2 regions of the Turicibacter sp. GALT-G1 genome follow, and region 1 is predicted to be linked to the other one. Evidence: a T-box and tRNA genes for the amino acid it is inferred to sense, from the RefSeq annotation. Region 1 holds a T-box; the other holds one or more tRNA genes.

Region 1 (7,934 bases):
GCACAAAATACAACGAAACAGCAAATGAAAATGTTCTTAACGCGTTTAGGATTTAATTCTAAGATGGTAGTCACAGGTGATGAGACTCAGATTGACTTACCTAAACCAGTAAAATCAGGTTTAAAACATGCAAAAGAAATTTTATCAGATGTAAAAGGAATTGAATTTGTTCAATTCGAAACAGTTGACGTTGTTCGTCATACGCTTGTTCAAAAAATTATTGAAAGCTATGAAAAGACTGGTGAGTAAAAAGGAGTAACAGATATGGGAGTAGATATCCAATTTTATAATCAAACGAGTGAGTCGGTTGAGACTTATGAAGCAATGATTACAACAGTAGTTAATGAAACGATTAAACAAGAAAATTTGACAAATGAGATGTTAGAGTGCAGTTTTATCTTCGTTGATAATGAGCAAATTCGTGAGATTAATGCGAACTACCGTCAAAAAGATGCCGTAACAGATGTTATTACGTTTGCTATTGAAGATGAAATGCCGGGAGAAATTAAAATTCAAGGAATTCCAATGCCTCGAATGCTTGGAGATGTTTTTATTTCTTTACCAAGAACACGTGAGCAAGCTGAGCGTTATGGACATTCATTTGAACGTGAGTTAAGTTTCCTTGCTGTTCATGGATGCCTTCATTTGTTAGGTTATGATCATATAGAGCCAGAAGAAGAGAAAATCATGTTTGGTAAACAGGAGGATGTCTTAAATGCGCTCGGAATTCGACGTTAAAGAGGAACATTCCGTTAAAGCATTAATAAAATCTTTTCAACATGCTTTTTGTGGTATCTTGACATCGTTTGTAATAGGGCGTAATATAAAGGTCCACTATATAGCAGCTTTGGCTGCTATTTTAGGTGGCCTTTATTTTGGTATTAGTAAAGTAGAGTTTCTAATTATTCTACTCGTTAGTACACAAGTCATCTGTTTAGAAATGGTGAATACTGCTATTGAAAGAACGGTTGATTTAGTGACAGTTGAATATCATCTTTATGCTAAAATTGCAAAGGATATTGCCGCAGGAGCGGTTCTTGTCGCAGCTATTTTTGCGACAATTATTGGAGGAATTATTTTTCTTCCATATATATTTAAATAGTAGGTGAAGAGTTTATGAAAGAAATGTACGCAGACTTAATCGCAGCAGCAAAGGAAGCTTATAAAAATGCTTATGCACCTTATTCTAAATTCTCAGTAGGGGCAGCCTTAAAATTAAAAGATGGAAGTATTATTAATGGAGCAAACATTGAAAATGCTTCATATGGATTAACAAATTGTGCAGAGCGTTCTGCTTTATTTACAGCTTTTACAAAAGGTTATCGTCGTGACGATATTGAAGCGATTGCTGTTGTTGCTAATACAGATCGTCCAATTTCACCTTGTGGGGCTTGTCGTCAAGTGATTAGTGAGTTAATGCCACAAGATGCACAAGTGATTTTATTAAGTAACAAAGACGAAATCAAAACATACACAGTCGCACAATTATTACCATATTCATTCACATCGGAGGATCTATAATGACTAATGCAACATTTAAATCAGGATTTGTTTCTATCATAGGGCGTCCTAATGTTGGGAAATCAACATTCTTAAACAAAGTTTTAGGGAAAAAAATCGCCATTATGAGTGATAAACCACAAACGACACGAAATAAAATTCAAGGAGTTATTACAGATAACGATTCGCAAACGATTTTTATCGATACACCAGGAATTCATAAACCGAAGCATGAGTTAGGGAAGTTTATGACTGATTTAGCGATTGGAACATTAAATGAAGTAGATGCAGTTATGTTTATGGTAAATGCAACTGAAAAGTTAGGTCGCGGAGATCAATTCATTTTAGAGCATTTAAAATCAGTTAAGCAACCAGTTTTTTTAGTTATCAATAAAATTGATTTAATTACAAAAGAAGAATTATTAACAGTGATTGCGACTTTCCGTGATCAGCATGACTTTGCGGGTATTATTCCAATTTCAGCGATGACAGGAGAAAATATCGATACTTTACTTTCTGTTATCAAAGAAGAGTTGCCAGAAGGACCACAATTCTACCCATCAGATCATATTACGGATCATCCAGAACGTTTCATTATTTCAGAATTAATTCGTGAGAAAGTATTGCATTTAACACATGAAGAAGTGCCACATTCAGTAGCTGTTGTTATTGATAAAATTGAAAAAGTAGATGGGAAAAATGTCATTGATGTGATGGCAACGATTGTTGTAGAGCGTCCATCTCAAAAAGGAATCCTAATTGGTAAAGGTGGAAAGATGTTAAAAGACATCGGGACATTAGCTCGTAAAGATATCGTTAAATTATTAGGAACAAAAATCTACTTAGAATTATGGGTAAAAGTTCAAAAAGATTGGCGTAATAAAAAATTATATCTAAATGACTTTGGATATAGTGAAAAAGAATACTAATTCGACTTTTTAAGACAAAATTAAATTGGAATTATCATAGATTTTCTCTTCTTAGCCATACTAATGTATAGGGGCTAAAAATAATAGCGAAGCTAGTAAGAAGGGATCATACATGAATAGTCTAGAATGGGAAGTCTTTAAACGTACAGGAAAAATTGATCACTATTTGTTAATGAAAGAATCAGATAAGTTAGCGATAGACAATATAAATACTGAGTTCTCAGAAGAGATTGCTAATGTAAAGCCTGCTAAAGTTACAGAGGAGGAGTAGCGTGGCAATTGATGTTGAAGGAATTATATTGAAGAGCTTTAACTATGGAGAACACCATAAAATTGTTAAAGTTCTGACGGAGAATCAGGGGGTTATTGGCGTTTTTGTACAAAACGCCAATAAAGTTAATACAAAAAAAAGTGCACTCGTCCAGCCATTGACTTGTGCACGTTTTAATTTAAAGCCCTCAACAAATGCCAATAGCGATCTATATTATGTTTATAGTGGAGACGTTATTGATTATTATTTAAATGTAAAGTTAGATTATGAAAATATAGCTTATTTTTATTTTATGATTGAATTAATTTTAAAAGGGATGGCTGAATCTGAGTACAGTTCGTATGTTTATCGTATGTTGAAAAATTTCTTAGATGCAGCTGAACAAGGTTATTCAGCTTATTTATTAAGTATAATTTTTCAACTTAAAATGATGCCTATTATTGGCATTGAACCTGTAATGGATTGCTGTGCTGTGTGTAGAAGTACAGAACATATCGCAACACTGAGTGTACGCCAAGGAGGATTAGTTTGTGCTAAGTGTTATCACCCAGCAGAACCTATTTTAATTGATGCTCCCCTTATTCCAATTGTTCGTGCACTGTATAAGGTTGATATTAATCATTTACCTGAGGTTGAATTAGAAGAAGAATTGTTGAAACCAATTGAGCAATTTTTAGATGCCTATTATGATTCATATGCTGGTTTACATCTTCAGACTAAGAAATTTATGAAAGAAATTTAAAGAAGAGCGAATTTGCTCTTCTTTTTCTACTTTATATTTGAAAAGCATAATAGAAAGTAGAAAGAGTCATGTTGTATAAATTATCTTTATGTATGAATTTTAATAAATGTGTGATTATTAGTTGTAATTATTGTTTTTTTGCCGTCGTTTTTCGTATTTTTGTATATTGTCTTTTAACTATTGATATACTATAATGGTAGTAGTATAATGCAATATTTATGTGAAGACGAAGAGTAGTACTTTTGAACATTTGAATGGCAGCGAGTCTGGGAAGGTGGGAGCCAGATTTCAAGGTCTTAAGGAAGGGAACTTTTGAGCATAGTTAACAAAGTGGTAAAATCATAGGATTTTACAAATAGGGTGGAACCGCGGGAATAACTCTCGTCCCTATGCTCGTGGCATAGGTATGGGAGTTTTTATTTTCTCTATGTTCACGAGACCAGAATTTTGTTAAGTGAAGGAGCGTTAAAATGAGTCAAGTAACAATGGAAAAAATCGTAAATATGTGTAAAACACAAGGATTCGTTTACCAAGGAAGCGAAATTTATGGAGGATTAGCAAATACTTGGGATTATGGGCCGTTAGGTGTGGAATTAAAAAATAACGTGAAAAAAGCTTGGTGGAAAAAATTTATCCAAGAGTCACCATATAATGTGGGGTTAGATAGTGCCATCTTAATGAATCCTCAAACTTGGGTTGCATCAGGGCACGTTGGAGGATTTAGTGATCCTTTAATGGACTGTAAAGCATGTAAGAGTCGTCACCGTGCAGATAAATTAATCGAAGATCATGGAGACGATATCGTAGCTGATGGATGGACAGAAGAGCAAATGATGGCTTATATTCGTGAGCACAATATTGCATGTCCAGACTGTGGAGCTCATGACTTTACAGATATTCGTCAATTTGAATTAATGTTTAAAACACACATGGGAGTTGTTTCAGACGATAAATCAGCTGTTTATTTACGTCCAGAAACAGCACAAGGAATCTTCGTTAATTTCAAAAATGTTCAACGTACTAGCCGTAAAAAAATTCCATTTGGAATTGGACAAATCGGGAAATCATTCCGTAACGAAATTACACCAGGAAACTTTACATTCCGTACACGTGAATTCGAACAAATGGAATTAGAATTCTTCTGTAAACCAGGTGAAGATGGACAATGGTATGAGTTCTGGAAACAATATTGCTGGAATTGGTTGGTAAATTTAGGAATGAATCCAGAACATATTCGTCAACGTGAACATTCACCAGAAGAATTAAGTCACTACAGTAACGGAACATCAGATATCGAGTACCGTTTCCCATTTGGTTGGGGAGAGTTATGGGGAGTTGCCAACCGTACTGACTTCGACTTAAAAGCACATATGAAAGAATCAGGAGCAAACTTCGAATATCAAGATCCAACAACAAATGAAAAATATGTACCATACTGTATTGAACCATCAGTAGGAGCAGACCGTGTGACATTAGCGTTCTTAATTGATGCTTATGAAGAAGAAACGTTAGAAAATGGAGAAACACGTGAAGTTTTAAAATTTCACCCAGCTTTAGCTCCTTACAAAGTGGCGGTCTTACCATTAGTTAAGAAATTGAATGAACAATCATTAGAAGTGTTTGCAGAATTATCTAAACATATGATGGTTGATTATGATGAAGCGGGAACAATCGGTAAACGTTATCGTCGTCAAGATGCAATTGGAACACCATTCTGTGTCACATTCGACTATGATTCATTAGAAGATAAAAAAGTAACAGTTCGTCATCGTGATACAATGGAACAAGAACGTGTAGCAATCGATGAATTAGTTGAGTACATTACTTCAAAAATTCAATTTTAATTTCTACATAAAGTTGCTTTAAAATTTTAAAATTAAGACATTATAGGAGAGAGGGTGAACACGATGGGAAAGGGTCGAATTCCACAAGAATTATTTGATGAAGTCGTAGAAAAAAGTGATATCGTTGATGTCATTAGTGACTATGTACAATTGAGTAAAGCTGGGAAGAATTATAAAGGTTTATGTCCTTTCCATGGGGAAAATACCCCCTCTTTTGTCGTGTCACCAGATAAAGGAATCTATAAGTGCTTTGGTTGTGGAGAAGGAGGAAACGTCGTTTCGTTCGTCTCTTCACTTGAAGCTATTTCATATCCACAAGCTATCTTAAAATTAGCCAAGCGTGCGGGGATTGAAACGAACATTGTTCTACCATCAGATGAATCGATTCAAGACGCTAAGTTTAAAAATGAATTTGATATTTTAGAGTTTGCTAAAGGATTTTATCACTATTATTTAAATCACACAAAAGAAGGAAAAGTGGCATTAGATTATCTTCATAATCGTGGGATGAGTGATGAAACGATTGCGAAGTTTGGAATCGGGTTAGCTCCATCTTATTCGGACGCTTTAGTTAAAACGTTAGCTAATAATCGATATTCGTTAGATGTGGCGATGAAATTAGGTTTACTTAATGAGCATAATGGACAATATTATGATCGATTTAAATCCCGTATTATGTTCCCTATTTTTGATAAAATCGGACACGTGGTTGGATTTAGTGGTCGTGTTTTCTTAGAAGGGGATACTCATTTAGGGAAATACGTGAACTCACCTGAATCACCTATTTTCCAAAAAGGAAAGCTTATTTATCATTTAAATGATGCTAAGTTAGCGATTCGTCGTCATAATCGAGTCTTATTATTTGAAGGATTTTTAGATGTTATTTCCGCAGTTGAAGCGGGATTTGTTGAATCAGTCGCGACGATGGGAACCGCTTTGACCGAAGATCATAGTCGTGAATTACGCCGTCTAACTGATCAAATTATATTATGTTTTGATGGGGATAAAGCCGGACTCGCTGCTGCGAACAAAGCAATTCCTATTTTAATGGCACAAAACTTTTCAGTCAGTGTCGTTGAAATTCCAAATAAAATGGATCCTGATGAGTTTATTAAGACACACGGGAAAGAGGCCTTTTCTAAGTTAATTGATCAAGCAATTCCAGCTGTCGATTATCAGTATCGTTATATTAAACGACAGTTTAATTTAGAATTTGTTAGCCATCGAGAGCAATTTAAACGTCAAATCTACCATTTTGCTTATACCTTGCAAAGTCACACTCTGCAAGAGTTAATTTTAAAAAAATTAGCGTATGATATTTCAATAGGTGAGCAAAGTATTTTGCAGGAGTTCAATAGTAGCAAAAGTCAAGTGTATAAAAATGCCAATATTAATAACAATAAAAACGAAAACCTACAGATACATTCAAGACAAGTGCGAGATACTAAATATGAACGTTCTGAAAAAATGTTAATTCACTACATGTTAAAAGAGCGCCGTGTCGCTTTACAGGTAGAAAAAGAGTTAAATGGTTATTTGAATGATCCAACGCGTCGTAATATCGTGCTATATATTTTAGATTATTACACGACACATGAAACGATGAATTTACAATATTTTTTAAATTGGATTGACGAAGCCTTAGTTAAGCCGATTACAGATATTATTTTTGAGTGCGAGTCGCTTCCACCCCTTGGAAGTGATGAAGTCATTTATGATTTAATTTCTGTCGTTAAAGAATATGTTTATAGAGCTCAGATGGAGCAATTAAAAAAACAAATTAGCGAAGCAACATTAGATCACGAGAAATTGGAATTACTAGGTAAAGTAAATCAACTCAAACAACAGTTTGGGAAATAGAAGGAGTGGTTTTATGTCAAATCCGGTACTTGACGAAAAAAAGATTTTAGAAATTAATAATCAATTAATCAAGTTAGGAAAAAAACGTGGTTATTTAACATACGATGAAATCAATAATAACTTTGAACAAGTTCATTTAGACCCAGAAATGATTAGTTCATTTTTAGATTTATATGATGCAGAAGGAATTGATATCGTTAAATCAGAAAAAATTGTTGAACCAGAAGTTGCTCAAGCAGAAGAGGAAGAAACAGTTTTAATCTTACCTGATTTCGATAACGAAGATGAAGATGATGAAAACATCCCAGCTGACTTTAATGCTGAGGATGAAGTAGATTTAGAAGAAAAATTCGATGATTTTGAGTTTACATCACAGTTTAAAATCAACGATCCAGTTCGTATGTACTTAAAAGAGATCGGACGTGTTGAATTATTATCAAGCCAAGAAGAGATTAACTTTGCGAAGAAAATTGAGCGCGGAGATATTTCGACTGAGATTTTAGATTTACGTCGTCGCAATGAAGAGCTTCCAGCTGAATTGTTAGAGCGTATTGACTCTTTAATTAAAGATGCTGGAGAAGCAAATGATGGAAATGAATTCTTAATTGGAATTACTGAGTTAAGTGATGAAGAAGCACGTCGCGTGATTCATGAAGGTGAGTACGCGAAAAAACGTCTAGTTGAAGCAAACTTACGTTTAGTTGTAAGTATTGCAAAACGTCATGTGGGACGTGGAATGTTATTCTTAGACTTAATCCAAGAAGGAAACATGGGATTAATTAAAGCCG
Region 2 (7,934 bases), on a different contig from region 1:
GGCACGTAGGTGAATTAACAACAATGGCACTTCTTCCCCAAGTTGTAGACGCCGTTGATTTACCAGTCATCGCTGCAGGTGGAATTGCTGATGGACGTGGATTCATTGCTGCTATGGCATTAGGTGCATGTGGTGTTCAAATTGGAACCCGCTTCTTAACAGCTAAAGAATGCCCAGTGCATGATAACTACAAACAAGCAATACTCAAAGCAAAAGATACAGATACCGTCGTAACGGGACGTAGTGTCGGAGTTCCAGTACGTTGTTTAAAAAATTCAATGACTCGTGAATATATTGCGCTTGAAAAACAAGGAGTGTCAGCGGAGGAACTTGAATATTTAACCTTAGGCTCACTTCGTAAAGCAGTCCTTGAAGGTGATACAAAAGGTGGTTCGGTAATGGTTGGCCAAGTGGCAGGAATGCTTTCACAAGTTCAAACTGTTTCTGAAATTATAGAAGATATCTACAATCATGCGTCAACAGTTAGTCAAAATCTAAAAATTGGTTAATGATAAAGGGAGAATTGATTATGTCAAAAATCGCATTTCTGTTTTCAGGACAAGGGTCACAATATGTAGGAATGGGACAATCATTTTATGAATCAAGTGAAACAGCACGTCGATTAATGGACGAAGCTAATACTTTACTACCATTCGATTTAAAAGAAATCTGCTTTGAAGATTCAAAAGAGTTAATTAATCAAACCACTTATACACAACCCGCTATCTTTGTTGTCTCTCAAATGGCATTAGCTCTATTAAAGGAAGCTGGAATTAAAGCCGATGTTGTAGCTGGATTTAGCTTAGGAGAATATTCAGCTTTATGTGCAGCTCATGTCTTCAATTTTACAGAGGGTGTTTCACTTGTGGCGAAGAGGGGAGAATTGATGGGGACTGCTTCAAATAACGGAAAAATGGCAGCTTTATTAGGATTAGATCTACAAAAAGCACAAGCCGTCTGTGATGAAGCATCATCTAAAGGAATCGTTGAGCTCGCTAACTTAAACTGTCCAGGACAAATTGTCATCGGTGGGGAAGCACAAGCCGTGACGTATGCTTGTGAAATTGCTAAAAATCATGGAGCAAAACGTGCTTTAGTTTTACCTGTAAGTGGGCCATTCCATACGTCTTTATTAAAAGAAACAGCTCAAACTTTTGGGCAATTACTAGAATCAAAAGAGTTAAAAGAACCTCAAACCCCAATTGTTTTAAATGTACTTGGTGATTATTATCAGACAGACTTAAACTTAAAAGAATTAATGGTTCAACAAATGGCCACTAGCGTGAAATGGGAAGCGAGTATTCGTCAAATGATAGCAAACGGTGTTGATACCTTCATCGAAATTGGTCCTGGAAAAACATTAAGTGGATTTGTTAAAAAAATTGATCGAAGTGTAAAAATCTTAAACGTTGAAGATATGGATTCACTACAGAAAACACTTGCTGCATTAAATAGCTAGGAGGAGAATCAGATGAAATTAAACGGAAAAGTAGCCCTTGTCACAGGAGCTTCGCGTGGAATTGGAGCAGCTATTGCTTCAAAACTTGCCTCACTTGGTTGCGATGTTGCGATTAACTATGCTGGAAATATCCAAAAAGCAGAAGAAACATTAAATTCAGTGAAAGCATATGGCGTGAATGCACAAATCTATCAAGCAAACGTCGCTAACTACGAAGAAGTCGAAGCAATGACAAAACAAATTATTAAAGACTTCGGTCATTTAGATATCATTATTAACAATGCCGGAATTACGTCAGATAATCTAATGATGAGAATGGATCAAGATTCATTTGATTCTGTTATTGATGTGAACTTAAAAGGAACATGGAATGTATGTAAGAGTATTACACGTCCAATTCTAAAACAGCGTTCAGGCGTGATTATTAACTTATCATCAGTTGTTGGAATCAACGGGAATGTGGGACAAGTTAACTATGCAGCTTCTAAAGCAGGAGTCATCGGATTAACGAAATCACTAGCAAAAGAATTTGCATCACGCAATATTCGTGTAAATGCTGTTGCCCCTGGTTATGTAAAATCAGATATGACTGCTAAATTATCAGAAGAAATTACAGAAAAAGTATTAGAAAATATCCCGTTAGGACAACTAGGGGAAGTAGAAGATATCGCCAATTCAGTCGCATTTTTAGTAAGTGATGAAGCGCGCTATATTACCGGTCAAGTTTTAGTTGTTGACGGTGGAATGGCAATTTAAATAAGGAAGGTGTAATTAATGAGTAAACGTAGAGTCGTAGTTACTGGATTAGGAACTGTTTGTCCAGTTGGAAATGATGTTGAAACGATGTGGGAAAACATTAAAAACGGAGTTTGTGGAATCGATGAAATTACTCATTTTGATACAACGGACTTCAAAGTCAAATTGGCTGGGGAAATTAAAAACCTTAATGTAGAGGATTATATCAATAAAAAAGAAGCAAAACGTTTAGATCGTTTTAGCCAACTAGCGATGATTGCCTCAAAACAAGCATACGAAGATGCAAGACTTAACCCGGAAGAAATCGATGCTAACCGTTTTGGAATCATCTTAAGTTCAGGAATTGGTGGGTTAGAAACCATCGAAAATGAAAAAGAAAAAGGTCTTAAAAAGGGATATGAACGCGTCTCTCCATTTTTCATCCCAATGGCAATTGGAAACTTAGCAGCTGGTAACGTGGCTATCATGTTAGGTGCTAAAGGGGCATGTTTAGATATTGTGACAGCCTGTGCAGCGGGAACAAACTCAATTGGAGAAGCATTCAAATACGTTCGTGATGGTTATGCAGACATTATGTTAACAGGTGGAGCTGAAGCCTCGATTACACCACTTGGAATTGGTGGATTCTCATCGATGAAAGCTTTATCAACAGCAACTGATAAAAATCGTGCCTCAATTCCGTTCGACGCAGAACGTAATGGATTTGTTATGGGAGAAGGAGCTGGAGCATTAGTATTAGAAGAATATGAGCACGCTAAGAAACGCGGGGCAACTATTTACGCTGAAATCATCGGATATGGAGTAAGTTGTGATGCCTTCCATATGACAGCACCTGATGCTGAAGCAAACGGAGCAGCAGCCTGCTTTAAAATGGCACTTAATGACGCCCAAATATCAGCAGATGATATTGACTACATTAACGCCCATGGTACATCAACACCATTAAACGATAAACTAGAAACATTAGGGGTTAAGAAAGTCTTTGGTGAAGATACAAAAGTCATGCTAAGTTCAACTAAAGGAAACACAGGTCATCTCCTAGGAGCAGCGGGGGCAGTTGAAGCTATTATTACCGTTAAATCATTACAAGATGGATTTGTTCCAGGAACGATTAACTATTCACAACCAGATCCTGAATGTAATTTAGATATCGTCCCTAATCAAGGACGTAAACAAGACATTCAATATGCCATGTCTAACTCATTAGGATTTGGTGGTCATAATGCATGCATCGTCCTTAAAAAATACGCTGGATAATCAAAAAATCTTTCTATATTATATAGGAAAATAAGAAGGTGAAGAAATGGTCTTAAATAGCAATCAAATTCAAGAAATTATCCCACACCGTTATCCATTCTTACTTATCGATCGAATCGATGAACTAGAACCAGGAAAACGTGCTTTAGGAGTTAAATGTGTTTCAGCTAATGAGATGCAATTCATGGGACACTTTCCACAACAACACGTCATGCCGGGCGTACTCATTATTGAAGCATTAGCACAAGTCGGAGCAGTCGCTATTTTAAGCTTAGAAGATAACAAGGGAAAAATCGCATACTTTGCTGGAATCAAATCAGCAAAATTCCGTCAAAAAGTCATTCCAGGTGATGTTCTCACATTAGAAACTGAACTCATCAAAGTTAAAGGAAGTATTGGAGTTGGTAAAGCAGTGGCTAAACTGGGAGATAAAGTAGCCGTTGAAGCTGAACTTACCTTTGCGATTGGATAATAAAAAGGGTGTAGAAAACTTAAAATTTCTACACCCTTTTTAATTATTGAACAAACATTATTGCTATAATAAAATAAAATCTAAAAAAAGTAGGTGTTAAAATGCCATTCTTACTAGGACTATTATTAATATTAGTTATATTTATAGGAATATTCTTTTTCCTGATCCAATCCAAAAAAATAAACTTTAAAAATAAAAAAAGGATACTTCAGGCTGAATTAGCGATTAATATTATCATTACACTCATATTATTAATTATTAGTGGATTAGGAATGACAATGTATTTCATTGTCTTTTGGCTAATCATTAGTGCACTTTGTTACTATCTATATAGTAATAACCATGAAAAACTAGGCTTCATAGGAACAGCATTCTGTACATTTTTCCTATGTATCTTCTTAATTTTACAACTTTGGATTTACGGAACATCATATTAAAAATATTTCGGGGGGAATAAAATATGATTAAAACGAACTTTCACACACATACAAAACGTTGCCAACATGCAGGTGGCGAAGATATTGAATATATCCAAGAAGCTATTAATGCAGGATTTAGTACATTAGGATTTTCAGATCATGCGCCATATCCAGACGATCGCTTTGGATTAAGAATGAAATATTCTGAATTAGATGAATACATCGAAACAATGAAAAAATTAAAAGAACAATTTAAAAATCAAATTCAACTACGTATTGGACTAGAAATTGAATACGATTCTCGAAAATCAGCATACTATGAACAGTTAATTAATGAAAAGGGAATTGACTATCTTGTATTAGGACAACACATTTATGTATCTGACCAAAAAAAATATATTAATACATACTTCCTTGAAAATACAATCCAGTATATCGAATATGCTAAATCAATTGAACAGGCACTAGCTACTGGCTATTTCGCTTTTGTCGCACACCCAGATTTAATGTTTCTTAATAATATGGAATGGGATGATAATTGTGAACAAGCTAGTAACATCATTATTGAGGCAGCGAATAGATACCAGACGCCCCTCGAATTTAATGCCAACGGTTTACGCCGAGGAATTCAAGAATACAGTGATGGAAAAAGATACCCTTATCCACATATGAAATTTTGGAAGCTAGTTGCTGATAAACAAATACCTGTATTGATTAACTCAGATGCCCATCATCCATCAAATATTAATGATGAATATGTTTCTAATGCAAGCCAAATGGCAATCAACTTAAACTTAAACATAATTAGTGATTATCAATAATCTTAGCTTCTAGTCGGCCCCTTTTTATTAATGTACTTTAAATTAAGGCTAGAAATGGGTGGACGACATGAAACGTAGATTTCTAATAATGAGTTTATCACTTGTCATGATAGTATTACCTAGTATCATTGCTAATGCGGATGATAGTAATCATGAAGCTAGAATGAAAATGTATAAAGACTATGAATTAGCCTCAGGAGTTCCCTGGTATGAAATTGCTGCAGTTGATCAGTATGAAAGAAATATTTATAAATTTAGAGAAGAATGCAAGGATTTAAAGTACGATACTATTTCCATCTGTATGATTAATGAACGCTGGTCAGGACCTGAGAATCCATATTATTATGATAATGACAGCTATACAATTAATCTTTTTGGTGGAATTGCTAAAGATGGTGATGGAGATGGTGTAGCAGATATTAATAATGAACATGATGTTATGTATACGATGGTCGAATACTTAAGATCATTCGATGACTTTGAAGGCGCAATAGAAGCCTACTATCAAAAAGAACAAGCAGTTATGGTCATCAAAGAAATTGCTAGTTTATTTGAACATTTTGATACGATAGTGTTAGATAAGCGATCATTACCAGTTTCAAAGCGTTATAGTTATAGTTTTCAAGATAACTACGGAGCTGCTCGAAGCTGGGGGGGAGCAAGATCTCATGAAGGAATAGATATCTTTGCATGTTATTCAACTCCTGTTTTATCGACTGCATATGGCGTAGTAGAAATAATGGGATGGAATGATTATGGCGGATACCGAATTGGGATTAGAGATATTTATAATACTTATCAATACTATGCCCACCTACAAGGTTTCGAAGGAGATTTAAAAGAAGGAGATATTGTAGAACCTGGACAAGTCATCGGATATGTAGGAAGTACAGGTTATGGTAAGGAGGGGACAAGCGGAAAGTTCCCACCACATTTACATTTTGGTCTATATAAATATGACGGACGTTGCGAATGGGCCTTTAATCCTTACCCACATCTAAGACGTTGGGAAAAAGAAAAACAATAATAAAGAGGGCAGTAATATGTGTATATTACTGCTTTTTTTAATAAAATAAAAAAAAGTTTGTAAAAAGTGTTGACTCTATTTGTAGAGCATGATATTATATAGAAGTCGTCAGGGACGACAAGAAAAAAAACAAAATGGAGCAGTACTCAAGTGGCTGAAGAGGTGCCCCTGCTAAGGGTATAGGTCGGGCAACCGGCGCGAGGGTTCAAATCCCTCCTGCTCCGCCATTATAAAAATGAATTGGTGAATTAAAAGTATGGCCCGTTGGTGAAGCGGTTTAACACACATGCCTTTCACGCATGCATACACGGGTTCGAATCCCGTACGGGTCACCATTCAAAAGGTCCAGTGGTGTAGCGGTTAACATGCCTGCCTGTCACGCAGGAGATCGCGGGTTCGATTCCCGTCTGGACCGCCATTTTAAAAAACGGGAAGTGGCTCAGCTTGGTAGAGCACCTGGTTTGGGACCAGGGGGTCGCAGGTTCGAATCCTGTCTTCCCGACCATTCGAATAAGCGGGTGTAGTTTAATGGTAGAACTTCAGCCTTCCAAGCTGACTGTGAGAGTTCGATTCTCTTCACCCGCTCCATTAATTTCATTGTGATGTGCCATGAATAAGCTGTATGCGGTCGTGGCGGAATGGTAGACGCGCCAGCTTGAGGGGCTGGTAGGAGCAATCCTGTGGAGGTTCGAGTCCTCTCGGCCGCACCATAATGAATGTCTAATCAACATCATCAAGAATAGCATAAACAGCGCCCATAGCTCAATTGGATAGAGCGTTTGACTACGGATCAAAAGGTTAGGGGTTCGACTCCTCTTGGGCGCGCCATAATAACAGATAATAATGAGTTCGAAGGAACTCTTTTTTTATTTCTTGTATACGAATGTATAACATTTAGGTAGTCGTTTTTATTTATTATGTTTACTTAAAAATACAATTTATCTATAATATGTCATTGATTTTAAATCCTAGCAGCCTAAGCTACTAGGGTTTTTTAAATTTAATTAGTTTTGAATTATGAGCTAAGTGATTTGAAGCGATAAAAGTTACAATATCTCAAGGGATTTCGTTAAATGCTATATTTTATTATTAATTCTTTTTCAATAGGAATAATAGTATACGAACTTATTATGTGTGTTAAAAATAGCAGCTTAGTTTTCAAAATTTGAAGAGTAGCTTGAAGTTCAGAGAAATTAATTTGAAACATCAGATGTTTGAAACACTAAACGAAGTAATAAGTTGTGTATTGAGATAGTGAGCAGAGTTTAAAAGTAATCAATAGTGACCTCTAAAATGATTATTTTTCTATGGATTTCTTAGTTACTGATATTGTAACAGGAGAGACTTAACATCTTTTTTTGATAATATGAAAGGAAGGTGGTACTTATCTAGTAACAGTCAATACTATAAAACCCAAACTAGGATTAGTTTTCTTTTATAATTTAAGAAAGTGTAAACAATTATTATAGCGATCAACTATATATCTTATAGTAAATAGACTAATATATTTATGTGTTTAGTTTGAGCAGAGGGAATTTCTATTTTAATGGCCGTATAAAAACGTGTTTGACGTTCAACAAAGGTAGGTAAACAACTGTTAATTTTACTACGACTCGAAATAGTGGTATCTACTGCTCCTCAAAGGAAAATACCTTGTTGTTACCAACAGAGATGAGAATCCTACTCCCCGTTCCCTACCAGTGGAGGATTTATTCATCTTCTA

What was found. The T-box of region 1 lies ahead of NEH74_RS05045 (glycine--tRNA ligase). A T-box ahead of a tRNA ligase gene usually reads a tRNA of that ligase, here a tRNA-Gly.
Region 2: it has a tRNA-Gly gene. The T-box ahead of NEH74_RS05045 (glycine--tRNA ligase) is inferred to sense a tRNA for this amino acid. The anticodon was not compared.

What each region holds. Positions count from the first base shown of each region.
Region 1 is NZ_JAMQUS010000026.1:12,931-20,864, forward strand. Features, by position in the region: gene NEH74_RS05010 (PhoH family protein) at 1-249, shown strand, start outside; gene ybeY (rRNA maturation RNase YbeY) at 265-738, shown strand; gene NEH74_RS05020 (diacylglycerol kinase family protein) at 716-1,102, shown strand; gene cdd (cytidine deaminase) at 1,117-1,521, shown strand; gene era (GTPase Era) at 1,521-2,429, shown strand; gene NEH74_RS05035 (YqzL family protein) at 2,542-2,700, shown strand; gene recO (DNA repair protein RecO) at 2,702-3,442, shown strand; T-box leader at 3,657-3,834, shown strand; gene NEH74_RS05045 (glycine--tRNA ligase) at 3,913-5,286, shown strand; gene dnaG (DNA primase) at 5,350-7,146, shown strand; gene rpoD (RNA polymerase sigma factor RpoD) at 7,160-7,934, shown strand, end outside.
Region 2 is NZ_JAMQUS010000058.1:9,438-17,371, forward strand. Features, by position in the region: gene fabK (enoyl-[acyl-carrier-protein] reductase FabK) at 1-509, shown strand, start outside; gene fabD (ACP S-malonyltransferase) at 530-1,459, shown strand; gene fabG (3-oxoacyl-[acyl-carrier-protein] reductase) at 1,472-2,215, shown strand; gene fabF (beta-ketoacyl-ACP synthase II) at 2,234-3,472, shown strand; gene fabZ (3-hydroxyacyl-ACP dehydratase FabZ) at 3,519-3,944, shown strand; gene NEH74_RS10415 (histidinol-phosphatase) at 4,405-5,184, shown strand; gene NEH74_RS10420 (M23 family metallopeptidase) at 5,252-6,211, shown strand; tRNA gene NEH74_RS10425 (tRNA-Ser) at 6,348-6,438, shown strand; tRNA gene NEH74_RS10430 (tRNA-Glu) at 6,470-6,546, shown strand; tRNA gene NEH74_RS10435 (tRNA-Asp) at 6,554-6,629, shown strand; tRNA gene NEH74_RS10440 (tRNA-Pro) at 6,640-6,716, shown strand; tRNA gene NEH74_RS10445 (tRNA-Gly) at 6,726-6,799, shown strand; tRNA gene NEH74_RS10450 (tRNA-Leu) at 6,836-6,921, shown strand; tRNA gene NEH74_RS10455 (tRNA-Arg) at 6,963-7,039, shown strand.